Variovorax paradoxus EPS: one gene and its partner. The protein of the gene in region 2 interacts with the protein of the main gene of each other region in a pairwise test. Links are inferred from orthologs where the notes say so. Each region holds a gene or a part of one and is shown on either strand. Other genes may lie near its edges.

Region 1 (14,375 bases), 430 kb from region 2 along the record:
GGCGCTGCGCGAAGAGGGCTACAAGGTCATCCTGATCAACAGCAACCCCGCGACGATCATGACCGACCCGGCCACCGCCGACGTCACCTACATCGAGCCGATCACCTGGCAGACGGTTGAGAAGATCATCGCCAAGGAACGCCCCGACGCGATCCTGCCGACCATGGGCGGCCAGACCGCGCTGAACTGCGCGCTCGACCTGTGGCGCAACGGCGTGCTCGACAAGTACACGGGCGCGTCCACCCACAAGCCGGTCGAGCTCATCGGCGCCACGCCCGAAGCCATCGACAAGGCCGAAGACCGCTTGAAGTTCAAGGACGCGATGACCAAGATCGGTCTCGGTTCGGCCCGCTCGGGCATCGCGCACACGATGGACGAAGCCTGGGCCGTGCAGAAGACGCTGGGCTTTCCGACCGTGATCCGCCCCAGCTTCACGCTCGGCGGCACGGGCGGCGGCATCGCCTACAACCCCGACGAATTCGAGACCATCTGCAAGCGCGGCATCGAAGCCTCGCCCACCAACGAGCTGCTGATCGAAGAATCGCTGCTCGGCTGGAAAGAGTACGAGATGGAGGTCGTGCGCGACAAGGCCGACAACTGCATCATCGTCTGCTCGATCGAGAACCTCGACCCGATGGGCGTGCACACCGGCGACTCGATCACCGTGGCCCCCGCGCAGACGCTCTCCGACAAGGAATACCAGATCCTGCGCAACGCCTCACTGGCCGTGCTGCGTGAGATCGGCGTCGATACCGGCGGCTCGAACGTGCAGTTCTCCATCAATCCGAAGGACGGCCGCATGGTCGTCATCGAGATGAACCCGCGGGTCTCGCGTTCTTCGGCGCTGGCCTCCAAGGCCACGGGCTTCCCGATCGCCAAGGTCGCAGCCAAGCTGGCCGTGGGCTACACGCTCGACGAACTGCGCAACGAGATCACCGGCGGCGCGACGCCCGCGTCGTTCGAACCGTCGATCGATTACGTGGTCACCAAGATTCCGCGCTTCGCGTTCGAGAAATTTCCGCAGGCTGATTCGCGTCTCACGACGCAGATGAAGTCGGTGGGCGAGGTGATGGCCATGGGCCGCACCTTCCAGGAATCGTTCCAGAAGGCCCTGCGCGGCCTCGAAGTGGGCGTCGATGGCCTGAACGAGAAGACGCAGGACCGCGAAGTGCTCGAAAAGGAATTGGGCGAGCCCGGTCCCGAGCGCATCTGGTACGTGGGCGATGCCTTCGCCATGGGCCTGAGCGTGGATGAAGTGTTCGCGCTGACCAAGATCGACCCGTGGTTCCTGGTGCAGATCGAGGAGATCGTGAAGATCGAACTCGAGCTGGAAACCAAGTCGCTGGACGACATCGACAAGGACACGCTGCTCGCGCTCAAGAAGAAGGGCTTCTCCGATCGGCGCCTGGCCAAGCAACTGAAGACCACTGACACGGCTATCCGCGAGAAGCGCCGGGCTCTCGGTGTACGCCCGGTCTACAAGCGCGTGGACACCTGCGCGGCCGAGTTCGCGACCAACACGGCCTACATGTATTCGACCTATGAAGACGAGTGCGAAGCCGACCCCACGGACAAGAAGAAGATCATGGTGCTCGGCGGCGGTCCCAACCGCATCGGCCAGGGCATCGAGTTCGACTACTGCTGCGTGCACGCCGCGCTCGCGATGCGCGAGGACGGCTACGAGACCATCATGGTCAACTGCAATCCCGAGACCGTGTCGACCGACTACGACACCTCCGACCGCCTGTACTTCGAGCCGCTCACGCTCGAAGACGTGCTGGAGATCGTCGACAAGGAAAAGCCGCTCGGCGTGATCGTGCAGTACGGCGGCCAGACGCCGTTGAAGCTCGCGCTGGACCTCGAAGCCAACGGCGTGCCGATCATCGGCACCTCGCCCGACATGATCGACGCGGCCGAAGACCGCGAGCGCTTTCAGAAGCTGCTGCACGAGCTGGGCCTGCGCCAGCCGCCGAACGCCACCGCGCGCACCGAACCTGAAGCGCTCGAAAAGGCTGCGGCCCTCAGTTATCCGCTGGTGGTGCGTCCGAGCTATGTGCTCGGTGGCCGCGCGATGGAAATCGTGCACGAGCAGCGCGACCTCGAGCGCTACATGCGTGAAGCGGTCAAGGTGAGCAACGACTCGCCGGTGCTGCTCGACCGCTTCCTGAACGACGCCGTCGAGTGCGACGTCGACTGCATCCGCGACGCCGAAGGCGGCACGCTGATCGGCGGCGTGATGGAGCACATCGAACAGGCCGGCGTGCACTCGGGCGACTCCGCCTGCTCGCTGCCGCCCTACAGCCTGAGCGCCGAAACGATCGCCGAGCTCAAGCGCCAGAGCGCTGCCATGGCGGCGGCACTGAACGTGGTCGGCCTCATGAACGTGCAGTTCGCAATCCAGCAGAAGGATGGCAAGGACGTCATCTACGTGCTCGAAGTGAACCCGCGTGCGTCGCGCACCGTGCCTTACGTGAGCAAGGCCACCGGCATCCAGCTCGCCAAGGTGGCCGCACGCTGCATGGCCGGCCAGTCGCTCGCATCGCAGGGCGTGACCAAGGAAGTGACGCCGCCGTACTTCAGCGTGAAGGAAGCCGTGTTCCCGTTCGTCAAGTTCCCGGGCGTGGACACCATCCTCGGCCCCGAGATGAAGTCGACCGGTGAAGTGATGGGCGTGGGCAAGACCTTCGGCGAAGCCTTCGTGAAGTCGCAGATCGGTGCCGGCACGCACCTGCCGAAGTCGGGCAAGGTCTTCATCTCGGTGAAGAACAACGACAAGGCGCGTGCCGTGGAAGTGGCGCGCGGCTTGGCGAAGCTGGGCTTCGAATTGATCGCGACCAAGGGCACGGCCGCCGCCATCGCCACCGCGGGCATCGAATGCGCGACGGTGAACAAGGTGACCGAAGGCCGCCCGCACATCGTGGACATGATCAAGAACAACGAGATTGCGCTGGTCATCAACACGGTGGAAGAGCGCCGCAACGCGATCACCGATTCGCGGCAGATCCGCACCTCGGCGCTGCTGGCTCGCGTGACCACCTTCACCACGATCTTCGGCGCCGAAGCCGCGGTCGAGGGCATGGGCTTCATGGACGAGCTGGGCGTGATCTCGGTGCAGGAGATGCACGCGCAACTGGCTGCGGCCTGAGCGACATCATGGGAACGCAGCTCGTCGAACTGGACCTGACGGACTGGAATGCGGCCACGCCCAACGAGGCGTGGATCGCGGCGCTGGAAGCGGGCAAGGTGCTGTATTTCCCGCGACTGGGCTTCGAACTGCTACCCGAAGAGCGCAGCCTGCTCACGCCCAGCCTGCTGTCGCCTGATGTGCGCAACATCAGTCTCGATGCCAACGGCAAGCTCAAGGGCGCTGTCGGCGACGAGGCGGTGCAGCGCACGGCGGCGGCGATGGTGGGGCGGTTTCGCGCGCAGGCGCAGCAGCTTATTCATGGCCTGCTGCCGCACTACACGCCGGCACTGCGCCTCGCGCCCACGAGCTACCGGCCGGCGCAGGTCGAGACGCGCGTGCAGTCGTGGCGCGCGGATGACCGTCGGCTGCACGTCGATGCGTTTCCGTCGCGTCCCAACTATGGCGAGCGCATCCTGCGCGTGTTCACCAACGTGAATCCCGAAGGCGCGCCGCGCGTGTGGCGCGTAGGCGAGCCTTTCGAGGACATCGCCAGGCGTTTCCTGCCTCGGGCCAAGCCCTACGTGCGCTGGCAGGCCAAGCTGCTGCAGGCGCTGCACGTGACCAAGTCGTTCCGCAGCGAATACGACCACCTGATGCTTCAGCTGCACGACGGCATGAAGTCGGACATGGCGTACCAGGAAACCTCTCCCCAGGAGAAGGCCGAGTTCCCGCCGGGCTCGGTGTGGGTGTGCTTTTCCGACCAGACCTCGCACGCTGTGATGGCGGGCCAGTACATGCTCGAGCAGACCCTTCATCTGGCTGCTTCGAAGCAATACAATCCCGACTCGAGCCCGCTCGCCATCCTGAGCCGGCTGACCGGACGCAATCTCGTCTGATCTGTCCCCCCAATCGACCGCCGAACGGCATCGTTCGGCGGTTTCGCTTTATGGAGAACCAAACATGGCCACCATTCCAATCACCAAGCGCGGTGCCGAAAAGCTGCGCGCCGAATTGCATCAACTCAAGACCGTTGAGCGCCCCTGGGTCATCAACGCGATTTCCGAAGCCCGCGCGCAGGGCGACCTGAGCGAGAACGCCGAATACGAGGTCGCCAAGGACCGCCAGGGCTTCATCGAAGGCCGCATCCAGGAGGTCGAGGGCAAGCTTTCGGCCGCGCAGATCATCGATCCGTCCGAGCTCGACGCCGGCGGCAAGGTGGTGTTCGGCTCGACCGTGGAGCTCGAGGAAGAAGAGTCGGGCGAAGCCGTCAAGTACCAGATCGTGGGCGAAGACGAAGCCGATCTGAAGCTGGGCCTCATCAACATCTCCAGTCCGATCGCTCGCGCGCTGATCGGCAAGGAAGAGGGCGACACCGCCGAAGTGCAGGCCCCAGGTGGCCTGAAGCGCTACGAGATCGTGGCTGTTCGCTACCTCTGATCGTCCAGCCGATAGAGCCTTCGATGAAAGACCGCCTGGCCCTGCTGCTCGCCGCCTTCTGGTGGGGCAGCCTCACGACGATCGGCTTCCTCGTCGTTCCGATGCTGTTCGCCAAGCTCGGCAACCCGGCGGTCGCGGGCAATTTCGCCGGCCAGCTTTTCGGGGCGCAGAGCTGGGTTGCCATCGGGTGCGGCCTGATCCTGCTGATTCATTTCCGGAGCAAGGCCGATGAGCGCATGGATGCGGCCACGATGACCTCCATCGGTCTCGTCCTCGGCGCGCTGTTGCTGGCGCTGCTCCAGCAATACGCCGTGGCGCCGCGCATCCTGGCGCGGGACAACCTGAAGCTCTGGCACACCGTCGGCAGTGGCATGTACGTCGTGCAATGGCTGTGCACGTTGGTGCTGCTTTGGCGCATGGGCGCTCAGCCCGGTCGCTGACCTATCGCCGGTAAAGCGGCGATGGCGGCTTTCGCCGCCATCTACACACTCACTCTTTCCAGAACTCAGCGACCCAGTTCGCTGGCCGGATGTACCGGAAGGCCCGATTGCGTCGGCCCGCCAGCGCATCGGGCGGATTGCACTCGCCATGAAAAATCATGATGCGTGCGCCTTCGGGGACGAAGGGCGCTTCCCAGTAGTTCGTTGGCCAGGTCGGGATGCCGTGGTACTTGAAGCTCGGGCACCAGGCGTCGGGCCAGTAGGAGAGCTTGCCTTGCTTGTGCAGCATGGCGGACAGGTAGGTCTGCTCGTTGCGGTATTCGGCCTGGACCTTGTCCATGTTGTTCCGGAAATACGCCAGCACGTCGGCATGGGCGCCCAGCTCGAACCGGTAGACCGATGAATTCCCGGTGATCCGCCGACCGCGCCAAGGGCGGGCGTAGTCGTGAATGATCAGGAACTCGCCAGGCTGCTCGAAGAAGGCATCGAGGCTGCCCACGACGACCACGTCGACGTCCAGGAAGAGGGCGGTGCCGCGCAGGCCGTGCAGGTCGCCTTCGAGCGTAGTGAGCTTCTTCCAGGCGCCGTCGCGCTGGCCGGGGGCCAGTTGCAGGTTCAGCGGGGGGATCGGAAGGCAGGTCACCTCGGGGCGGATGCCGGTGCCGTCATCGGTCAAGCAGACGAACTTGAAGTCGCCGCTCAGGTTGCGGCGCACCATCGCGTAGAGGCGGTTGACGTATTCAGGGCCGTATTTCGTGCCCCACTTCATGCAGAGGATATGGCGTCCCACCCGGCTCAATCCGACTGGTTGCGCTTCTTGGCCGACAGCGGCCGCTTGGCCTTGGCGCGCTTGATGGTGCCGCCGGGGGTGAGGCGTTGGTTGCCGAGCACGCGCAGCGTCTTGATTTCGGGGCGCTGGCCGCCGCGCTTGCTGTACTTCAGGACCTTGACGTCGCGCGGGCCGGGCATGCGATCTTCATCGACCACTTTTTCTTTTTCGGGAATCGGGCGCCAGAGCACCAGCAGCTTGCCGATGTGCTGAATGGGGGCGGCGTTGAGCTCGTTGGCGAGTTCTTGCAGCATGGCGTCGCGGGCGAGGCGGTCGTCGGAGAAGACGCGGACCTTGATCAGGCCATGGGCCTTCAGGGCGGAGTCCGCCTCTTTTTTCACGGCAGGGGTGAGCCCGTCTCCACCGACCATGACGATCGGATCCAGGTGGTGAGCTTCGGCGCGGTGCACCTTGCGCTCGGCAGGGGTAAGTTGAATGGCGGGCATCCCCGTATTATCGAGGGTAGAAAGCACCTCCTGAGCCGCCGGGCTGTTCCCAAGGCGAATACCGCAGTGCGGAGCACGGAGGTTCCCAATGAGCACCAAAGCAAAAAGCAAAAAAGTCAACAAAGCCTGGCTTCACGATCACATCAATGATCCGTACGTGAAATTGGCCACGCGAGAGGGGTATCGCGCACGCGCCGCCTACAAGCTCAAAGAGATCGACGAATCGCTGGGATTGGTCAAACCGGGCCAACTGGTGGTCGACCTGGGCTCCACGCCCGGGGCCTGGAGCCAGTACCTGCGGCGGCGCATGTCGCCCGAGGGCGCCGCGATCGGCACGCTGAACGGCACCATCATTGCGCTCGACATGCTGGCCATGGAGCCCATCGAAGGCGTCACTTTCATCCAGGGAGACTTCCGCGAGGTGGAGCTGCTGGAGCAGGTGCTGGGTGTGCTGGCTGGCCGCAAGGCCGACCTGGTGGTCTCGGACATGGCGCCCAACATTTCGGGCATCCATTCGGCCGATGGCGCCCGCATTGCGCATCTGATCGAGCTTGCCGTCGACTTCGCGCAGCACCACCTGAAGCCCGAAGGCGCTCTGGTGGCCAAGCTTTTCCACGGAGGCGGCTATGACGAATCGGTCAAGCTGTTCAAGGCCAGTTTCCGTACCGTCAAGCCGTTCAAGCCCAAGGCTTCGCGGGATAAATCTGCCGAGACTTTCCTGGTTGGGATGGGCTTGAAGGCCCTGGATACGCCTTGATACCTTGCCGCTGCGGGTGGTCAGGGGGCGCAAACCCTTGTCAGGCTATGGCTGCTTTAGGGAAATGCCCGCTTTTCGCAGCTTGAAAAGCCTAAAATGGGGCGCAATTGCGTACCCATAGCGCGTTTTTTCACATCCTCGTCACGCGCTTTCGACTGGAGCTTCGTTTGAACAATCAGTGGTTTTCCAAAGTTGCCGTATGGCTCGTCATTGCCATGGTGTTGTTCACTGTGTTCAAGCAGTTCGACACCCGCGGCGGCGTCGGCTCTGGCGCAGTGAGTTACTCCGAGTTTCTCGACCAGGTTCGCGGCAACCAGATCAAGAGCGCCGTCATCCCTGAAGGTGCCGGCGGTGGCGAAATCGTCGCAGTCACCAACGACGATCGCAAGATCCGCACGACCGCCACGGTCCTCGACCGCGGCCTCGTGGGCGACCTGATCGACCACAACGTCAAGTTCGACGTCAAGCCGCGCGAAGAGGGCTCGCTCCTCATGACGCTCCTGGTGAGTTGGGGCCCGATGCTCCTGCTGATCGGCGTCTGGATCTACTTCATGCGACAGATGCAGGGCGGCGGCAAGGGCGGGGCGTTCAGCTTCGGCAAGAGCAAGGCCCGCATGATGGACGAGAACAACAACACGGTCACCTTCGCCGACGTCGCAGGCTGCGATGAGGCCAAGGAAGAAGTCCGCGAAGTCGTCGACTTCCTCAAAGACCCGCAGCGCTTCCAGAAACTCGGCGGCCGCATTCCGCGCGGTCTGCTGCTGGTTGGCCCTCCCGGCACCGGCAAGACCCTCCTGGCCAAGTCGATCGCCGGCGAAGCCAAGGTCCCTTTCTTCTCGATCTCCGGCTCCGACTTCGTTGAAATGTTCGTCGGCGTGGGCGCTGCCCGTGTCCGCGACATGTTCGAGAACGCCAAGAAGAATGCCCCCTGCATCATCTTCATCGACGAAATCGATGCGGTGGGTCGTCAACGCGGCGCCGGCCTCGGCGGCGGCAACGACGAGCGCGAACAAACCCTGAACCAGATGCTGGTCGAGATGGACGGCTTCGAAACCAACCTCGGGGTGATCGTGGTGGCTGCCACCAACCGCCCGGACATCCTGGACGCCGCGCTGCTGCGCCCGGGTCGTTTCGACCGCCAGGTGTACGTGACGCTGCCCGACATTCGCGGCCGCGAACAGATCCTCGGCGTGCACATGCGCAAGGTTCCGCTGGGCCAGGATGTAAACCCGAGCGTCATCGCCCGCGGTACGCCCGGCATGTCCGGCGCCGACCTGGCCAACCTCTGCAATGAAGCCGCTCTCATGGCCGCTCGCCGCAATGCGCGCGTCGTCGAGATGCAGGACTTCGAGAAGGCCAAGGACAAGATCTTCATGGGCCCCGAGCGCAAGAGCATGGTCATGCCCGAGGAAGAGCGCCGCAACACGGCCTACCACGAGTCCGGCCACGCCCTCATCGGCAAGCTGCTGCCCAAGTGCGACCCGGTCCACAAGGTCACGATCATTCCGCGTGGCCGCGCCCTGGGCGTGACCATGAGCCTGCCGGCGCAAGACCGCTACAGCTACGACCGCGAATACATGCTGAACCAGATCAGCATGCTGTTCGGTGGCCGCATCGCTGAAGAAGTCTTCATGCACCAGATGACGACGGGTGCCAGCAACGACTTCGAGCGTGCGACCTCCATTGCCCGCGACATGGTCACGCGCTACGGCATGACCGATGCGCTGGGCCCGATGGTCTATGCCGAAAACGAAGGCGAAGTGTTCCTCGGCCGCTCGGTCACCAAGACCACGAACATGAGCGAGCAGACCATGGAAAAGGTCGACGGCGAAGTGCGCCGCATCATCGACGAGCAGTACGCCCTTGCGCGCCACTTGATCGAAGAGAACAGCGACAAGATGCACGCGATGGCGAAGGCGTTGCTCGAATGGGAAACCATCGATTCCGAGCAGCTCGACGACATCATGGCCGGCCGTGCACCGCGTCCGCCCAAGGACTGGACGCCGCGAACCCCTCCTTCGGGCAGCGGCGGTAGCGGCGGCACGCCGGCGGTCAACACTGACCCGGCGCCGACCGCCGCTTGAGGTGGGCTTGAAATCAAGCAACAACGGGGCCTCTGGCCCCGTTTTCCATGGTGAGCCGGGCGGCTCGGTCTGGCAGACCTCGCGTTTCAGGATCGACCTCGCGCAGCCGCGCGTCATGGGCATCGTCAACGTCACGCCCGATTCCTTCTCCGATGGCGGCGCGCACGCGTCCACCGACACCGCGCTGCGGCACTGCGAGCAGTTGTTGAAGGAGGGCGCGGACATCCTGGACATCGGCGGGGAATCCACCCGCCCGGGCAGCCCGGCCGTTCCGCTCGACGCCGAACTGGCGCGCGTGCTGCCGGTTGTGCGCGAGGCGGTGAAGCTGAACGTGCCGCTCTCCATCGACACCTACAAGCCCGAGGTCATGCGCGCTGTGCTCGACCTGGGCGCGGACATCGTCAACGACATCTGGGCGCTGCGCCAGCCGGGTGCGCGTGAAGCCGTGGCGGCGCATCCGTCGTGCGGCATCTGCCTGATGCACATGCACCGCGATCCGCAGACCATGCAGGTCGTGCCGATGCAGGGCGACGTGATCCCCGAGGTGCTGTCGTTCTGGGCCGCGCAGCTGGCGCAACTCCACGCGCTGCAGATCGATCCGTCGCGCATCACGCTCGACCCGGGCGTTGGCTTCGGGAAAACCGTGACGCAGAATTTCGCCCTGCTGGGCCGGCAGCGCGAATTGCTCGGTGCCGGCTACCCGCTGCTCCTGGGCTGGTCGCGCAAGTCGTCGATCGGCACCGCCACTGGCATCGAGGCGGCGGGCGAGCGCATCGTGCCCAGCGTCGCGGCCGCGGTGCTGGCCGTGGACCGCGGCGCCGCCATCGTGCGCGTGCACGATGTGCGCGACACAGTGGCCGCCCTCGCGGTGTGGCGCGCCATGAAGGCAGCAGCACAACAAAGACAAACAAAAGAGGAACTCGCATGACCCGCAAATATTTCGGCACCGACGGCATCCGCGGCACCGTTGGCCAGGCACCCATCACACCCGACTTCGTGTTGCGTCTCGCGCACGCCGTGGGCCGTGTGCTCAAGAAAACCGAAGCCCGCCCCCGTGTGCTGATCGGCAAGGACACCCGCATTTCGGGCTACATGCTCGAATCGGCACTTGAGTCGGGCTTCAATTCGGCCGGCGTCGACGTCGTGCTGCTGGGCCCGCTGCCCACGCCCGGCGTGGCGTATCTCACGCGTGCCCAGCGCGCGAGCCTCGGCGTGGTGATCAGCGCCAGCCACAACGCCTTTCCCGACAACGGCATCAAGTTCTTCAGCGCGCAGGGCACCAAGCTCGACGATGCATGGGAGCTGGCCGTCGAGGCTGCTCTGGAAGAAGCGCCGGTCTGGGTGGATTCCGTCAACCTCGGCAAGGCCCGCCGCCTCGATGATGCGTCCGGCCGCTACATCGAGTTCTGCAAGAGCACCTTCGCCAACGACCTCACGCTGCGCGGCATGAAGCTCGTGGTCGATGCAGCGCACGGTGCGGCCTACCAGGTGGCGCCCAACGTGTTCCACGAACTGGGCGCGGAAGTGACCAGCATCGGCTGCGCGCCCGACGGGCTCAACATCAACAAGGACTTCGGCGCCACACATCCCGAGGCATTGGTCGCCACGGTGACGGCGCAGAAGGCCGACTACGGCATCGCGCTCGACGGCGATGCCGACCGCCTGCAGTTGGTCGACGCCAGCGGGCGCCTCTTCAACGGCGACGAACTGCTTTACCTGATGGTGGCCGAGCGCATCGCACGCGGCGAGAAGCCGGTGGGCGTGGTCGGCACACTCATGACCAACAAGGCGGTGGAAGTCGCGCTGCGCGGGCAGGACATTGAATTCGTGCGTGCCAAGGTCGGCGACCGCTACGTGCTCGAAGAGCTCGACAAGCGCGGCTGGCTTCTGGGCGGCGAGGGCTCGGGCCACCTGCTGGCACTCGACCGCCACACCACCGGCGACGGCATCGTGAGCGCGCTGCAGGTGCTGCAGGCGTGCGTCCGCAGCGGCAAGACGGTGGCGCAGTTGCTCGAAGGCGTCACGCTTTTCCCGCAGACGCTGATCAACGTGCGCTTGGCGCCTGGACAGAACTGGAAGGACAACCAGGCGCTGGCCAGCGAAACGCAGCGCATCGAGGCCGAACTGGGCGACGGCGGCCGCGTACTGATCCGCGCGAGCGGCACCGAGCCGCTGGTGCGGGTGATGGTCGAGGCGCGCGATGCCAAGCAGTCGCGCTCGTGCGCACAGCGCTTGGCAGCGACGCTGCAGCCGGCGCAATGAGCATCCGGACCTTCGTCGCGGATTACCACGACGCCGCGCAGGCCGCGGCGCTGGTCGATCTGCTCGACGCTTACGCCCGCGATCCGGCCGGTGGCGGCACGCCGCTCGACGCCGCCGTGCGCGAAGGCTTGCCTGCGGCGCTGGCAGCGCGTCCGCAGGCCTTCAGCGTGCTGGCCTTCGATGGCGACACGCCCGTAGGCCTGATCAATTGCATCGAGGGCTTTTCGACCTTTGCCTGCAAGCCGCTGGTCAACGTGCACGACGTGGTCGTGCTGCCCAGCCACCGCGGCCAGCGCGTTGCGCAGCAGATGTTCGCGCTGGTGGAGCGGGAGGCACGCAAGCGCGGCGCCTGCAAGCTCACGCTCGAAGTGCTGTCGGGCAATGTGCCGGCGCTGCGCTCGTATGAGCGCGAAGGCTTCATCGGCTACCAGCTCGATCCGGCCTTCGGGCACGCGATCTTTTTGCAGAAGAAGCTCTGAAAAGGAAAAGGGCCGGGGCGATTGGATCGCCGTCGGCCCTTACCCAACCCCCTCCCCGAGGGGAAAGGGCGCAAGACAACAGAATCAGAAGCGCGTGACGGGCGCCTCGGCGTCGGTCTTGCTGGGCGCGTACTTGCCCAGTTCCCACTTCGCGATCGCATTGCGGTGCACTTCGTCCGGGCCGTCCGCAAAGCGCAGCGTGCGCGCGCCGGCATAGGCGTAGGCGAGGGGGAAGTCGTCGCACATGCCGCCGCCGCCGTGGACCTGCATGGCCCAGTCGATCACCTGGCAGGCCATGCTCGGCGCGACCACCTTGATCATCGCGATCTCGTTCTTGGCGACCTTGTTGCCCGCCACGTCCATGAGCCATGCGGCCTTCAGCGTGAGCAGGCGGGCCATGTCGATCTTGCAGCGCGCTTCGGCGATGCGTTCCTGCGTCACGGTCTGCGACGCGACGGTCTTGCCGAAGGCGACGCGCGAGGAGGCGCGCTTGCACATCAGCTCGAGCGCGCGCTCGGCCAAGCCGATCAGGCGCATGCAGTGGTGGATGCGTCCCGGGCCAAGGCGGCCTTGGGCGATTTCGAAACCGCGGCCTTCGCCAAGCAGGATGTTGTCGACAGGCACGCGCACGTTCTCGAAATACATCTCGACGTGGCCGTGCGGCGCGTCGTCGTAACCCATCACGTTGAGCGGGCGCACGATGCGGATGCCCTTGGCATCGGCCGGCACGATCACCATGCTCTGCTGCGAGTGGCGCGGTGCGTCCGGATCGCTCTTGCCCATGGTGATGAAGACGGCGCAGCGCGGATCGGCCGCGCCCGAAATCCACCACTTGTGGCCGTTGATCACGTACTCGTCGCCCTGGCGTTCGATGCGGGTCGAGATGTTGGTGGCGTCGCTCGATGCCACGTCGGGCTCGGTCATCGCGAAGGCCGAGCGGATCTGACCTTCGAGCAGCGGCTTGAGCCAGCGCGCCTTGATCTCTTCCGAGCCGTAGCGGGCGATGGTTTCCATGTTGCCGGTGTCAGGCGCCGAGCAGTTGAAGGCTTCGCTTGCCCAAGGCACCGCACCCATGATTTCGGCCAGCGGCGCGTATTCCTGGTTCGTGAGGCCGGCACCTGCGTAGCCGGAGGCCGAGGCGCTGTCGACCGGAAGGAAGAGGTTCCACAGGCCCTGGGCCTTGGCTTTTTCCTTGACCTTTTCCACCGTCTTCAATGCGGTCCAGCGCTTGCCGGCCGCCGTGTTCGCAGCCAGCTCGGCGCTGTACTCGGCCTCTGCCGGGTAGATGTTTTCATCCATGAACGCCTTGACGCGCTTCTGCAGTTCCTTGGTCTTGGCCGAATATTCGAAATCCATGTCGTCTCCTGGTGGGTTTTTGGGGGAGGGCCGGTTACGCCTTTTGGGCGAACTGCCAGGCCATCTCGGCCATCGGCCGCGCGCCGCGGGCCGATGCCACGGCTTGCTCGCTCGATGCGGTACCGGCCTCGACCCGCTTCGCAATGCCTTGAAGAATCGCGGCCATGCGGAACAGGTTGTAGGCCTGATAGAAGTTCCAGTCGGGCGCCAGCGCCTCGGGTGTGCTGATGCGCGTGCGCTCGCAATAACGGCGGATGTATTCGCTCTCGGTGGGAATGCCCAGCGCCGCGACATCTACGCCGCCTATGCCGCGGCCGGTGGTGGGCGGCATGTGCCACGACATGCAGTGGTAGCTGAAGTCCGCCAGCGGATGGCCCAGCGTGGAGAGCTCCCAGTCGAGCACCGCGATGATCCGCGCCTCGGTGGGGTGGAACATCACGTTATCCAGGCGGTAGTCGCCGTGCACGATGGAAACCTTGCTCTCGTCGCGCGCGCTCGCCGGCATGTGGGCGGGGAACCAGTCGATGAGGCGCTCCATCGCCTCGATCGGCTGCGACAGTTCGCCCGCGCCATCGGTCGAGGCCTTGTACTGCTTGCTCCAGCGGCCGATCTGGCGCTCGAAGTAATTGCCGGGCTTGCCGTAGTCGGCCAGGCCCCGGGCGGCGAAGTCGACCGTGTGCAGCGCCGCAATGACGCGGTTCATCTCGTCGTAGTAGGCCGCGCGTTCGGCGTTGCTGAAGCCGGGCAGCGACTGGTCCCAGAGCACGCGGCCCTGCATGAACTCCATCACGTAGAAGGCGCGGCCGATGACGGACTCGTCCTCGCAGAGGCAGTGCATGCGCGGCACGGGCACGTCGGTGCCTTGCAGGCCACTCATGACCTTGAACTCGCGCTCCACCGCATGGGCGGAGGGCAGCAGCTTGGCAACCGGGCCGGGCTTGGCGCGCATCACGTAGCTTTGCGTGGGCGTGACGAGCTTGTAGGTCGGGTTCGACTGCCCGCCCTTGAACATCTCCACCGTCAACGGACCCTTGAAACCCTCGAGGTTCTTCTCGAGCCAGGCGGCGAGCACCTCGATGTCGAAGGCGTGCTGCTGCGACACCGCGCGGGTGCCGACGAAGTTGGAGAAGTCCTGGCTCATGTCAGATATCCGCTTCG
Region 2 (14,330 bases):
AGAACGTCATCGGCAAGATCGTTTCCCGCTTCGAGGCCGCCGGCCTCAAGATCGTTGCCGCCAAGCTGGTGCATCTGTCGCGCAACGAAGCCGAACAGTTCTACTCGGTCCATAAGGAGCGCCCCTTCTTCAAGGACCTGGTCGAGTTCATGATCTCGGGCCCCGTGTTCGTGCAAGTGCTCGAAGGCGAGAACGCCATTGCCAAGAACCGTGACCTGATGGGCGCCACCGACCCCAAGAAGGCAGCCGCCGGCACCATCCGCGCCGATTTCGCCGACAGCATCGACGCGAACGCCGTGCACGGTTCGGACGCTCCTGAAACCGCAGCGAACGAAGTCTCGTTCTTCTTCGCCGGCCTCAACGTCTACGCACGCTGAGGCTGTCTGCCGACTGATTCCATGACCACGGCCAACCTGCTCGACTTCGATCTCGAGGGACTGGCCGCGTTCTGCGAAAAACTCGGCGAGAAGCGTTTCCGCGCCACGCAGCTGTTCCGCTGGATTCACCAGCGTGGCGCCAGCGACTTCACCCAGATGACCGATCTGGCCAAGTCGCTGCGCGAGAAGCTCGCGACCACCGCGCGCGTGGAGGCCTTGCCGGTCCTCACGCAGCACGAATCCAAGGACGGCACGATCAAGTGGCTGTTCGACGTCGGCGACGGCAATGCCGTCGAAGCCGTATTCATTCCCGAGGACGACCGCGGCACGCTGTGCGTGTCGTCCCAAGCCGGCTGTGCGGTCGGTTGCCGCTTTTGCTCGACTGGGCATCAGGGCTTCAGCCGCAACCTGAGCACGGGCGAAATCGTCGCCCAGCTCTGGTTTGCCGAACACTTCCTGCGCAAGCACCTGAAACGCGACGAACGCGTCATCTCCAACGTGGTGATGATGGGCATGGGCGAGCCGCTGCAGAACTACACCGCGCTTGTGCCCGCGCTGCGCACCATGCTCGACGACAACGCCTACGGGCTGTCGCGCCGCCGTGTCACCGTGTCGACTTCCGGCGTCGTGCCGATGATCGACCGCCTGGGCACCGACTGCGCCGTGGCCATGGCCGTTTCGCTGCATGCGCCCAACGATGCGCTGCGCGACGACCTCGTGCCGCTCAATCGCAAGTACCCGATCGCCGAGTTGCTCGAAGCCTGCAAGCGCTACCTCGAACATGCGCCGCGCGACTTCATCACCTTCGAGTACTGCATGCTCGACGGCGTGAACGACCAGCCCGAACATGCGCGCCAGCTGGTCGAGCTCGTGCGCAAGCACGACGTCTCGTGCAAGTTCAACCTGATTCCGTTCAACCCCTTTCCAGCCTCGGGCCTGCTGCGTTCACCTCAGCCGCGCGTGCTGGCGTTCGCCCGGACGCTGAGCGAGGCGGGCCTCGTGACCACCGTGCGCAAGACGCGCGGCGACGACATCGATGCCGCCTGCGGGCAGCTCGCTGGCGACGTCAAGGACCGCACCCGCGCCGCCGAACGCATGGCCCAGCGCCGTGCAACCGAACGTCCCGTTGTCTTGCACCCGATGCGCAAGAACCCCACCGTCTCCCAGGAGCATTGAACCGATGAGCAAGGCCTTTCCGATGATCACCGCGAGCACGCAGCGCATCCTGGCTGCAAGCCTTGCCGGTGTCGCCGTGGCGTTTCTGCTCGCCGGCTGCGTCAACACGCGGACCACCACCACCAGCCTGGCCGACACCAGCTCGGGCAAGGGCGCCGAGATCGTCACCGAATCCGACGAAACCAACCGCCAGCGCCGCGCGCGGCTGCGCATGGAACTGGCGTCGGGCTATTTCGAGCATGGGCAGACCACCGTCGCGCTCGACGAGATCAAGCAGGCGCTGGTGGCCGACCCCAACTACGCGGACGCCTACAACCTGCGCGGCCTCGTCTACATGCGCCTGGAAGATGCGGGTCTGGCCGAAGACAGTTTCCGCCGCGCGATCGCGATCGCACCGCGCGACCCCAACATCCGCCACAACTACGGCTGGCTGCTGTGCCAGCAGAACCGCTTTGGCGACGCGGCGCAGCAGTTCACCGAAGCGCTCGCCGTACCCAGCTATAACGACCGCGCCAAGACGCTCATGACGCAAGGCGTCTGCGAGCTCAAGGCCGGGCTGCGCCCGCAGGCCGAGCGCAGCCTCTTGCAGGCCTACGAAATCGACGCGGGCAATCCGGTGGTCGGTTTCAACCTGGCGTCGGTGCTGGCGCAGCGCGAGGAGTGGCAGCGCGCGCAGTTCTACATTCGCCGCGTCAACAACAGTCCCTCGGCCAGTGCCGAGACGCTGTGGCTCGGCATCAAGATCGAACGAAAGCTCAACAACCGCGAGGCGATCGCGCAGTTGGGAGGCCAACTGCAACGCCGCTTCCCTCAATCGCGGGAGGCATCAGCGTACGAGCGCGGGAATTTCAATGACTGAACGGGTTTCGGAGTTCGGAACCTCCGCGGCACTGCCGCTCGAGGAAAGCGACATCGCGCACAAGACGGCCGGCGACCTGCTGCGCGAAGCGCGCGAGGCGCACGGACTGCACATCGAAATGGTGGCGGCCGCCCTCAAGGTGCCGCCGCAGAAGCTCGCGGCGCTGGAGGCGGACGACATCGATTCGCTGCCCGATCCTGTCTTCGCGCGTGCCTTGGCCAGCAGCGTCTGCCGCGCCTTGCGCATCGATCCGGCGCCAGTGCTCGCCAAGCTGCCGGCCACCAAACAGGCGGGTCTGGCGGTGGCCGACCGGACCTTGAAGACCAACATCGTCTCCGGCACGCCACGCTGGAACGGCGGGCGCTCCAGCGTGCTGCCGTCGCGGGCGCTGCTGACGGTGGTCGTGCTCCTGCTGATCGGCGCGGGCGCGCTGTTCTGGCTGCCGCAGTCGGTTTTCGACCAGATCGGCGCCTCGGTGTCGCGCCTCACATCGCGCGGCGAACCTGAAGCATCTTCGACGAGCGAAGCGCCTGCGGGCGGAGCAGCCTCGGGAACGCCTGGCGTCGTGGCAGAAAACGTTCCCGTGCAAGCCGTGGCGCCCACCGGGCCGGCGGGTGTCGCACCCGCTGCTGCCGTCAATGGGCCTGCGCCTGCTGCAGCCGCTCCTGCAACCGTCGCGCCCGGCGCGGCATCTCCCGCTGGCGTCGCGAGCAGCAGCCAGCAACTGGTTTTCGTTGCGCGCGAAGAGTGCTGGATCACCGTGACCGAAGTCGGTGGCAAACAACTGCTGCGCCGCAGCCTGCAGGCTGGCGAGACTGTCGGGTTGTCCGGCACCCTGCCGCTTTCTGTGGTGGTGGGCCGTGCGTCGGCGGTCGATGTGCAGGTGAACGGAAAGCCCTACGATCTGAAGCCCGTCACCCGCGGTGGTGGCGTAGCGCGCTTCGAGGTGAAATCGTGACCGACTGCACACCCCAACCCATTGAATCAGCGGCGCCCAAGGCGCGCCGCTCGCGCCAGGCCAGCGTGGTCTGGGGCCCACGCATCGTTACCGTGGGCGGCGACGCTCCGGTGCGCGTGCAGTCGATGACGAACACCGACACGGTCGATGCCATCGGCACCGCGATCCAGGTCAAGGAACTCGCCATCGCGGGCTCCGAGATGGTCCGCATCACGGTCAACACGCCCGAGGCCGCGGCCCAGGTGCCCTACATCCGCGAGCAGCTCGACCGCATGGGCATCGACGTGCCGCTGATCGGCGACTTCCACTACAACGGCCACCGCCTGCTCACCGACTATCCGGCCTGTGCCGAGGCGCTGAGCAAGTACCGCATCAATCCCGGCAACGTGGGCAAGGGCGACAAGAAGGACAAGCAGTTCGGCCAGATGATCGACGCCGCGATGCGCTGGAACAAGCCAGTGCGCATCGGCGTGAACTGGGGCAGCCTCGACCAGGAACTGCTCGCCAGCCTGATGGACACGAACAGCCAGCGCCCCGAGCCCTGGGACGCCAAGCAGGTGATGTACGAGGCGCTGATCACCTCGGCCATCGAGTCCGCGAAGCTTGCCGAGTCGATGGGCATGGCCGGCAACCAGGTCATCCTGTCGTGCAAGGTGAGCGGCGTGCAGGACCTGATCTCGGTGTACCGCGAACTTGCGAAGCGTTGCGAGTACCCGCTGCACCTGGGCCTCACCGAAGCCGGCATGGGCACCAAGGGCACGGTGGCGTCGGCCACGGCGCTGTCGATCCTGCTGCAGGAGGGCATCGGCGACACGATTCGCGTGTCGCTCACGCCGCAGCCAGGCGAGTCGCGCACGCAGGAAGTGCTGATCGCCAACGAAATCCTCCAGGCCCTGGGCCTGCGCGTGTTCGTGCCGAGCGTCACCGCCTGTCCGGGCTGCGGGCGCACCACGAGCACCACCTTCCAGGAACTGGCCAAGCAGATCGACGACTACCTGCGCCTGCAGATGCCGGTCTGGCGCAAGAAATACCCGGGTGTCGAGACGCTGAAGGTGGCCGTCATGGGCTGCATCGTCAACGGCCCCGGCGAGAGCAAGCACGCCGACATCGGCATCAGCCTGCCCGGCACCGGCGAGGCGCCCGCCGCGCCGGTCTTCATCGACGGCGAAAAGGCCCTCACGCTGCGCGGCGACAATATCGCCAACGAGTTCCACCAGCTCGTCGAAACCTATATCGAAAAGCGCTTCGGCGGCGAACACGCCGTCGCCGCCTGACACCTCCGCAGACTCATGGCTGAAAAATTGAATGCCGTCAAAGGCATGAACGACATATTGCCGCCCGAATCGGCGCGCTGGGAGTGGCTCGAGGCCACCGTGCGCGAGCAGATGGGCCGCTTCGCCTATCGCAACGTGCGCACGCCGATCCTCGAGCACACCGCGCTGTTTGTGCGCGGTATTGGCGAGGTCACGGACATCGTCGAAAAAGAGATGTACGCCTTCGAGGACCGCTCGGACAAGCACGGCCAAGCCGAGCACCTCGCGATGCGTCCGGAAAACACCGCCGGCCTCGTGCGCGCAGTGATCGAGCACAACATGCTCTACGACGGTCCCCGGCGCCTTTGGTACACGGGGCCGATGTTTCGCCGCGAGAAGCCGCAGCGCGGGCGCTATCGCCAGTTCCACCAGATTGGCGCCGAGGCGCTCGGCTTTGCCGGCCCCGATGTCGATGCAGAGTTGATCCTGCTGGCCAGCGCGCTCTGGAAGGCCATCGGCCTGACCGATGTGCGGCTCGAACTCAACAGTCTGGGCCAGCCCGCCGAGCGCGCGCTGCATCGTGCTCAGCTCATCGCCCACTTCGAGCAGCATGCCGACAAACTCGACGAAGACGGCAAGCGCCGCCTGCACAGCAACCCGCTGCGCATCCTCGATACCAAGAACCCGGCCATGAAGGACGTGGTCGAGTCGGCACCCAAGCTGAGCGAGTTCCTCGGTGCCGAATCGCGCGCGCACTTCGAGGGGCTGCAGGCGATCCTCCAGGCCAACGGCATCACCTACACGATCAACCCGCGTCTCGTGCGCGGTCTCGACTACTACAACCTCACGGTGTTCGAGTTCGTTACCGATCGCCTCGGCGCGCAAGGCACTGTCTGCGGCGGCGGCCGTTACGACGGCCTGATCGAGCAGATCGGCGGCAAGCCTGCACCGGCCGTGGGCTGGGCCATGGGCGTGGAGCGCGTCCTCGACTTGCTGAAAGAGCAGGGCGCAGACATTCCCGTACCGGCTCCCGATGCCTACGCCGTCGTGCCCGACGCGGGCGCCATGCCGCTGGTGCTGCGTACGCTGCAGCAGTTGCGCGAAGCCGGCGTGCGCGTGCAGATGCACGGCGCCACGGCCGAGGGCTTGGCAAGCTTCAAGTCGCAGATGAAAAAGGCCGACAACAGCGGCGCCACCTACGCCCTGATCTTCGGCGCCGATGAACTTGCACGCGGCGAAGTGACTCTCAAGTCTCTGCGCGACGGCAGCGGCGCGCAAATCGCCCGGCCGCTCGCCGAGGTGGCCACCTGGGCCGCCACCCTACAATCCCCGGCTCCCAACACCTGACAGCGCATGGCAACCCATCTCGATCTCGAAGAACAGGAACAGCTCGACCAGCTCAAGCATTTCTGGAACACCTACGGCACCCTGATTACCTGGGTCGTGCTGCTTGTCGCTGGCGCCTTCGTGGCCTGGAACGGCTGGCAGTACTTCCAGCGCAACAAGGCAGCCCAGGCCGCGGCTCTTTACGACGAGGTCGAGCGCAGCACGCAGTCCGGCGACGTCGAGCGCATCCAGCGCGTGCTGGGCGACATGAAGGAGCGCTTTGCCGGCACCGCTTATGCGCAGCAGGCGGGCCTCCTGGCTGCCAAGACGCTGTACGAAAAGGGCAAGGTCGAGGAATCGCGTGCAGCACTGGGTTGGGTGGCGCAGAGCGCCGTCGATCCGGGCTACCAGGCCATCGCAAAGCTGCGGCTCGCGGCCGAACTGCTCGACGGCAAGTCGTACGACGAAGCCTTGAAGCAACTCGACGGCAATGTGCCCAAGGAGTTCGAACCGCTGGTGGCCGACCGCAAGGGCGACATCTACATGGCGCAGGGCAAGCGCGACGAGGCGCAGCAGGAATACCGCAAGGCTTGGACGGGTCTCGGCGCAACCTCCGACTACCGCCGCCTGGTCGAGATCAAGCTGAACGCGGTCGGTGTCGACCCGAAGAGCCTGGCGCCAACCATCACTGTCACACCCGCAGCCCCCAAAAACTCCTGACCGCATCATGAATCTCAAGCGTCTCATGCCTGAATCGGGCGCCCTGCGCGCAGGTTCCGCTCTTGTTTTGGTAGCGCTGTTGGCCGCCTGTTCGGGCTCCGGCAAGCCGAAGCCGGCCGAGCTGCCCGCCAACCCCGCCACGCTCGGCGTGCGTCAGGCCTGGAGCGTGAAGATCCCGGAAGTGAGCTTCCCGCTCACCACCGACGTCAGCGGCGACATCGTGACGGTGGCCGGCAACGACGGCACCGTCGTGGCCATCGACGCCCGTGCCGGCCGTGAAACCTGGCGTGCGAGCGCCGGCGCCACATTGGCGGCAGGCGTCGGCAGCGACGGCACGATGGCCGCGGTCGTCACCACCAACAACGAACTCGTTGCCATCGAAGGCGGCAAGGTCCTGTGGAAGCAGAAGCTGGCGGCCCAGGCCTTCACCGCACCGCTGGTCGCAGGCCGCCGTGTGTTCGTGCAGACCGCCGACCGCAGCATCAGCGCCTGGGACGGCCAGAGCGGCCGCCGCCTCTGGCTGCAGCAACGCCCCAGTGAAAACCTGGTGCTGCGCAAGTCGGGCGTGCTGATTGCCGTGGGCGATACCCTGATCGCGGGCATCGGCGGCCGGCTGGTCGGCATCAACCCGGCCAATGGCACCTCGCGCTGGGAGTCGCCCATTGCGGCGCCGCGCGGCACCAACGACGTGGAGCGCCTGGTCGACCTGACCGGCAGCGTGAGCCGCTTCGGTGACAGCATTTGCGCGCGGGCCTACTACGCCAGCGTCGGTTGCGTCGAGACACAGCGCGGTACGCTGGTCTGGAGCAAACCGGCCTCGGGCGCGGACGGCGTCTCCGGTGACGAAGGCTTTGTCTACGGTACTGAATCCGACGGCAGCGTCACGGCCTGGCGCCGCGGCGACGGCGAACGCGCCTGGCAAATGACCCGCTTCAAGAACCGTGTGCTGACCTCGCCGCTCGCGGTGGGGCGCTCGCTGATCATCGGCGAGGACACCGGCTCGCTGCATTTCGTCTCGCGAGAAGACGGCGCGCTGCTCAATCGTGTCACGCCCGATGGCTCCGCCATCACCGTTGCGCCGGTCCTGGCCGGCAACACGGTCGTGGTCGTGACTGCCAAGGGCGGCGTGTTTGGCTATCGCCCTGACTAATCTTTTCTTTTCCCACTCTCAAGGCCCGACCATGAAAACCGCGCCATCGAAAGGCCGGCCATGAAGCCGGTCGTGGCCCTGGTCGGCCGTCCCAACGTCGGCAAGTCGACGCTCTTCAACCGCCTGACCCAGACGCGCGACGCCATCGTCGCCGACTACGCCGGCCTCACGCGCGACCGCCACTACGGCAACGGCCGCCTGGGCAAGCACGAGTTCATCGTGATCGACACCGGCGGCTTCGAGCCCGATGCCGGCAGCGGCATCTACAAGGAAATGGCCAAGCAGACGCGGCAGGCCGTGGCCGAGGCCGACGTCGTGATCTTCGTGGTCGATGCCCGCGAAGGCCTCTCGGCACAAGACCACGACATCGCCAACGAGCTGCGCCGGCTGGGCAAGCCCTGCGTGCTGGCGGCCAACAAGGCCGAAGGCATGCACGACGGCACCAAGCTGGTCGACTTCTACGAACTTGGCTTTGGCGATGTGCACGGTGTGTCCGCTGCACACGGACAGGGCATGCGCGATCTGGTCGAGCTGGCCCTCGAGCCGCTGAACCTGCCTGATCCGGACGATGAGACGGACGAAGACGACGTCAACAAGCCCATCAAGCTGGCGGTAGCTGGCCGGCCCAATGTCGGCAAGTCCACGCTCATCAACACCTGGCTCGGTGAAGAACGTCTGGTGGCCTTCGATATGCCGGGCACCACGCGCGACGCCATCTCGGTGCCGTTCGAGCGCAATGGCCAGCGCTTCGAGCTGATCGACACCGCGGGGCTGCGCCGCAAGGGCAAGGTGTTCGAGGCGATCGAGAAGTTCTCGGTGGTCAAGACGCTGCAGGCCATCGAGTCGGCCAATGTCGTGCTGTTGCTGCTCGACGCCACACAAGGCGTGACTGACCAGGACGCGCACATTGCCGGCTACATCCTTGAGAGCGGCCGCGCGGTGGTGATCGCCATCAACAAATGGGATGCCGTCGACAGCTATCAGCGCGAGCAGATCCAGCGGCAAATCGAGACCCGGTTGCCGTTCCTGAAGTTCGCGTCATTGCATTTCATCTCGGCCATCAAGCGCCAGGGGCTCGGTCCGGTGTGGCAGGCGATTGCGCAGGCGCACAAATCGGCCACCCGCAAGATGTCGACGCCGGTGCTGACCCGGTTGTTGCTGGAGGCGGTGCAATTCCAGGCGCCCCAGCGCGGCGGCATGTTCCGGCCCAAGCTGCGCTATGCGCACCAGGGCGGCATGAATCCGCCGGTGATCATCATCCACGGCAATTCGCTGGAGCACGTGACCGACGCGTACAAGCGATTCCTGGAAGGGCGCTTCCGCAAGGAATTCGACCTGGTTGGCACGCCCTTGCGGATCCAGTTCAAGAGTTCACAGAATCCCTTTGCGGACAAGGACAGCTGAATTAAGTTTGGGGCGCTTGGCCGCCGATGGCGGCCGATGAGTTGCAGCTGGAATGGAAGTTCCGTCTTTTGAGAGCCGTTATTTTCTCAAGGCTTTTGGCTCCTATTGCTGCAGCGCAGAAACCCTGTGTTAAGGTCATCTCTCCAACAACTACTCTTGAACACGGAGAATATCGTGAGCAATAAAGGGCAACTTCTGCAAGACCCGTTTCTGAACACCCTGCGTCGCGAGCATGTGCCGGTTTCCATTTATTTGGTGAACGGCATCAAGCTGCAGGGCCAGATCGAGTCTTTTGACCAATACGTCGTGTTGCTCCGCAACACAGTGACGCAAATGGTCTACAAGCACGCCATTTCCACCATCGTGCCGGGTCGTGCCGTCAACTTCTCGGCTGCCGAGAACGACGACGCCGCAGCCTGATCGCGCGGAGCGCGACGGAGCCCCCTCCGTCGCGCTTTTTCATTTTCTGATTCCGCTTGTCTGAACTGATCCACCGCCAGGAAGGCGCCGCCGTTCTCGTCGGCGTCGACTTTGGGCTGCCCCATTTCGACAGCGAACTCGAGGAACTCGGCCTGCTCGCGCAGACTGCGGGCCTCACGCCTGTCGCCCGACTCACCTGCAAACGCAAGGCGCCCGATGCGGCCCTGTTCGTTGGCAGCGGCAAGGCCGACGAGATCAAAGAACTCGCCGCCATGCACCAGGCGAGCGAGGTCATCTTCGACCAGTCCTTGAGCCCGGCGCAGCAGCGCAACCTCGAGCGCCAGCTCGACATCGCTGTCTACGACCGCACTTTCCTCATTCTCGAAATCTTCGCCCAGCGCGCGCGTTCGCATGAGGGCAAGCTGCAGGTAGAGCTCGCTCGCCTGCAGTACCTCAGCACGCGGCTGGTTCGCCGATGGTCCCATCTGGAGCGCCAGACCGGCGGTGCAGGCGTGCGCGGCGGCCCGGGCGAGAAGCAGATCGAGCTCGACCGCCGCATGATCAGCGAGTCGATCAAGCGCACGCGCGAGCGTCTGGCCAAGGTGCAGAAGCAGCGCGGCACGCAGCGTCGGCAGCGCGAACGGCGCGAGACCTTCAACATTTCGCTCGTTGGCTACACCAACGCGGGCAAGTCTTCGCTCTTCAATGCGCTCGTCAAGGCGCGCGCTTACGCAGCCGACCAGCTCTTCGCGACGCTCGATACCACCACCCGCAACCTCTATCTCGGCGATGCGAAGCGCCAAGTGTCGATCTCCGACACCGTCGGATTCATCCGCGACCTGCCGCACGGCCTCGTCGACGCGTTCAAGGCCACATTGCAGGAGGCGGTCGATGCCGATCTGCTGCTGCACGTGATCGACGCCTCCAACCCCCATTACCCCGAGCAGATGGCCGAGGTGCAAAGCGTCCTGCGCGAGATCGGCGCTGACACCGTTCCGCAACTGTTGGTATTCAACAAGCTCGACGCTCTTGAAAGTGCGCAACGTCCACTGCATCTGCAGGACGAGATGGAAATCGATGGAGTTCAGGTTCCCCGCATCTTCCTCAGTGCCAAAAGCGGCGAGGGCGTGCCGTTGCTGCGCGCCGAGCTGGCTCGGCTGTCGGGCTCCGTAGCCGATACGATGACCCCTGCGGACGACACTGAATTGCACGATGCTGCCCTTTGATTGGGCACAATCCCGCCACTGACAAGAGAACGAAGCGAATGAATGCAAAGCCAGCGTGGAGAGGGTTTCTGGGCATGTTCAATCTGAACGATGGCCGATGGGGTCGCGGCGACGAGCCGTCGTCCTCCAACGGCGACCGCCCAGCCGGCAACCGGCCCCCCGATGCCGATCCTCCGGGCGCACCGACGCCCCCGCCTTCGGGCAACAACAATAACAACGGCAACCGCCCCCGCGGCCAAGGTCCCAACCAGGGTCCGCCTGACCTCGATGAACTCTGGCGCGACCTCAATCGCAAGCTCGGCGGTTTCTTCGGTGGCGGCAAAGGCGGCGGAAACCGTCCCAACGGCAACAACAGCGGCGGTGGCGGCAACGGCTACAGACCCGATATGAAAAACGCAGGATTCGGCCTCGGCCTGGTGGCTGCCGTGGCGGTCCTGATCTGGCTCGGCACCGGCTTCTTCATCGTGAACGAAGGCCAGCAGGCCGTTGTCACGCAGTTTGGCCGCTATAAGTCGACGGTGAACGCCGGCTTCAATTGGCGTCTGCCATATCCGATTCAGCGCCACGAGGTGGTGGTGACCACGCAGATCCGTTCCACCGACGTGGGCCGCGACGCCATCGTGCGTTCCACGGGCCTGCGCGAATCGGCCATGCTGACCGAAGACGAGAACATCGTCGAGATCAAGTTCGCCGTGCAGTACCGCCTGAGCAATGCACAGGCCTGGCTCTACGAGAGCAAGTCGCCGGCTGAAACCATCGTGCAGGTGGCCGAGAGCTCCGTGCGCGAAGTGGTCGGCAAGATGAAGATGGATGCGGCACTGGCCGAAGAGCGCGATCAGATCGCCCCGCGCGTGCGGCAATTGATGCAAACCATCCTCGACCGCTACAAGATTGGCGTTGAAGTGGTCGGCATCAACCTGCAACAGGGTGGTGTGCGTCCTCCCGAGCAGGTGCAGGCCGCGTTCGACGACGTGCTCAAGGCTGGCCAGGAGCGCGAACGCACCAAGAACGATGCGCAGGCCTACGCCAACCAGGTCGTGCCGCTTGCCTCCGGTACATCCTCGCGCCTCAAGGAAGAGTCCGAAGCCTACAAGGCACGCATCGTGGCCCAGGCACAAGGTGACGCCGGCCGCTTCAGCGCGGTGCTGGCGGAGTACCAGAAGGCACCGCAGGTCACCCGCGACCGCATGTACACCGACGCCATGCAGCAGATCTACGCCAGCACGACCAAGGTGCTGGTCGACACCAAGCAAGGCTCCAATCTGTTGTACTTGCCGCTGGACAAGCTCATGCAGATGAGCGGCAACAACGCCGCAACGCCCGTCGATGCTGCCAGCCCGAGCGTGGCTGGCACCGCACCGGCCCAGTCGTCGGTGATCCCGGTGGCCCCGCCCACGGGCGAGAGCCGTGGACGCGACGGCCGTTCGCGTGAACGTGACGTGCGTTGATAAAGGCCTAGAAGAACATGAACAGAATCGGATTCATCGCCTCGTCGATCCTTGTCTTGCTCGTGCTGCTGAGCTCGACCCTCTTCGTGGTCGACCAGCGCCAGTTCGGCGTGGTCTATGCCCTTGGCCAAATCAAGAGCGTCATCACCGAGCCCGGCCTCAACTTCAAGTTGCCGCCGCCGTTCCAGAACGTGTCGTACATCGACAAGCGCCTCCTGACGCTGTCGAGCATCGACACCGAGCCCATGCTCACGGCTGAAAAGCAGCGCGTGGTGATCGACTGGTATGTGCGCTGGCGCATCAGCGACCCGCAGGCCTACATCCGGAACGTCGGCCTCGACGAGAACGCGGGTGCCATGCAGTTGAACCGCGTCGTGCGCAATGCGTTCCAGGAAAACATCAACAAGCGCACCGTGCGCGACTTGATCTCGGTCCGTCGCGAGGCCTTGATGGCCGACGTGCAGCGCGAAGTGCTGGCTGTGGTGAAGGGCAGCAAGCCCTGGGGCGTCGACGTGGTCGACGTGCGGATCACCCGCGTGGACTATGTGGAAGCGATCACCGAATCGGTCTATCGCCGCATGGAAGCCGAACGCAAGCGCGTGGCCAACGAACTGCGCTCGACCGGTACGGCCGAAGGCGAAAAGATTCGCGCCGATGCCGATCGCCAGCGTGAAGTGATTGTGGCAAACGCCTATCGCGACGCCCAGAAGATCAAGGGCGAGGGCGATGCCCAGGCCGCCAGCGCCTACAGCGAGGCCTTCGGCCGCGACCCGCAGTTCGCCCAGTTCTATCGCAGCCTCGAAGCCTACAAGCAGAGCTTCAACAAGAAGAGCGACGTGCTGGTGGTTGACCCGTCGTCCGACTTCTTCCGTGCCATGCAGGGCTCCGGCTCCGCGGGCAACGCACCCCGCCGCTGATCCGTTTCAGGGTTCAGTGAGCGCCGAGACCTTCTGGAGCGCGTTGGCGCTCGTCCTGGTGATCGAAGGCATCCTGCCCTTCGTGTCGCCGGGAGGGTGGCGGCGCGGCTTCGGGCAACTGATGCAGTTGCGCGACGGGCAGCTTCGATTCTTCGGTCTTTGCAGCATCTTGCTGGGCTTGGTACTACTTTGGGTTTTGGCGTAGCGCGGTCCCGGTAGAATCCCGGTTTAACCACGCCCCCGATCCCCATGTCCGCCTGGGTCCTCCCGGATCACATTGCCGATGTGCTGCCTTCCGAGGCGCGCCACATCGAAGAACTTCGACGCCAGCTGCTCGATACCGCCCGTGGCTATGGCTACGAGCTGGTGATGCCGCCGCTGCTCGAGCACCTCGAGTCGCTGCTTTCCGGCACCGGCGAGGCGCTCGACCTTCAAACCTTCAAGCTCGTCGACCAGCTATCCGGCCGCAGCATGGGCCTTCGTGCCGATACCACCCCCCAGGTGGCGCGCATCGATGCCCACCTGCTGAACCGCGACGGCGTGGCCCGGCTTTGCTACTGCGGCCCGGTGCTTCACACCCGGCCTGATCGCCCGCATGCAACGCGCGAGCCGCTGCAGTTCGGGGCCGAGATCTACGGCCACGCCGGCCTCGAAGCCGACACCGAAACGCTCCTGCTCGCACTCGACTGCCTCGATGCCGCGGGCCTCCGCGACGGCGTGATCGTCGACCTGGCCGATGCCCGCATCGTGCGTGCGCTGTTTGCCGGCGTGCCGGTCGATGCCGCCGCGCTCGCCCGCGTGCATGCCGCGCTGGCTGCCAAGGATGCGAGCGAACTGCACCTGCTCACCAAGGATTTCCCGGCAGCGTCACGCGACGGGCTGCGCGCGCTGGTCCAGTTGTACGGCGACGCGTCGGTGCTCGATGAGGCCGCCAAAGCCCTGAAGGGCACGCCGGCCGTCAGCGCTGCGCTGGCCGACCTGAAGCAGCTCGCCGCTGGCCTGAACGGCTCGGCCGGACGCCAGATCAGCTTCGACTTGGCCGACCTGCGCGGTTACGCCTACTACAGCGGCATGCGCTTCGGCATCTACGTGCCGG

The links.
Region 1: the proteins of hflC (region 2) and ftsH interact in binary tests that used the Escherichia coli proteins (3 or more experiments, as listed by UniProt). The link is inferred for Variovorax paradoxus EPS from one-to-one orthologs.

The regions. Positions count from the first base shown.
Region 1 is NC_014931.1:3,549,228-3,563,602, reverse strand. Bases 6,785-9,661 are described here. They hold ftsH (ATP-dependent zinc metalloprotease FtsH), read left to right. Parts: upstream 6,785-7,203; coding sequence 7,204-9,120; downstream 9,121-9,661. Other genes in these bases: folP (dihydropteroate synthase), read left to right, coding at 9,236-9,661; VARPA_RS16470 (RlmE family RNA methyltransferase), read left to right, coding at 6,785-7,036. Outside these bases: carB (carbamoyl-phosphate synthase large subunit), read left to right, coding at 1-3,145; VARPA_RS16495 (Kdo hydroxylase family protein), read left to right, coding at 3,154-4,023; transcription elongation factor GreA, read left to right, coding at 4,088-4,564; VARPA_RS16485 (DUF4149 domain-containing protein), read left to right, coding at 4,588-5,004; VARPA_RS16480 (hypothetical protein), read right to left, coding at 5,054-5,773; VARPA_RS16475 (YhbY family RNA-binding protein), read right to left, coding at 5,800-6,279; more of VARPA_RS16470, read left to right, coding at 6,368-6,784; more of folP, read left to right, coding at 9,662-10,048; glmM (phosphoglucosamine mutase), read left to right, coding at 10,045-11,382; VARPA_RS16450 (GNAT family N-acetyltransferase), read left to right, coding at 11,379-11,861; VARPA_RS16445 (acyl-CoA dehydrogenase family protein), read right to left, coding at 11,946-13,217; VARPA_RS16440 (phosphotransferase), read right to left, coding at 13,252-14,358; VARPA_RS16435 (Crp/Fnr family transcriptional regulator), read right to left, coding at 14,360-14,375. UniProt on the Escherichia coli protein: Acts as a processive, ATP-dependent zinc metallopeptidase for both cytoplasmic and membrane proteins. Plays a role in the quality control of integral membrane proteins.
Region 2 is NC_014931.1:3,981,633-3,995,962, reverse strand. What follows is about bases 11,453-14,284. They hold hflC (protease modulator HflC), read left to right. Parts: upstream 11,453-12,334; coding sequence 12,335-13,234; downstream 13,235-14,284. Other genes in these bases: VARPA_RS18430 (ATP phosphoribosyltransferase regulatory subunit), read left to right, coding at 13,484-14,284; VARPA_RS18435 (DUF2065 domain-containing protein), read left to right, coding at 13,251-13,439; hflK (FtsH protease activity modulator HflK), read left to right, coding at 11,453-12,317. In the rest of the region: ndk (nucleoside-diphosphate kinase), read left to right, coding at 1-377; 23S rRNA (adenine(2503)-C(2))-methyltransferase RlmN, read left to right, coding at 399-1,553; type IV pilus biogenesis/stability protein PilW, read left to right, coding at 1,558-2,412; VARPA_RS18485 (helix-turn-helix domain-containing protein), read left to right, coding at 2,405-3,370; ispG (flavodoxin-dependent (E)-4-hydroxy-3-methylbut-2-enyl-diphosphate synthase), read left to right, coding at 3,367-4,644; hisS (histidine--tRNA ligase), read left to right, coding at 4,660-5,970; VARPA_RS18470 (YfgM family protein), read left to right, coding at 5,977-6,669; outer membrane protein assembly factor BamB, read left to right, coding at 6,677-7,819; ribosome biogenesis GTPase Der, read left to right, coding at 7,880-9,223; RNA chaperone Hfq, read left to right, coding at 9,398-9,643; GTPase HflX, read left to right, coding at 9,700-10,869; more of hflK, read left to right, coding at 10,944-11,452; more of VARPA_RS18430, read left to right, coding at 14,285-14,330.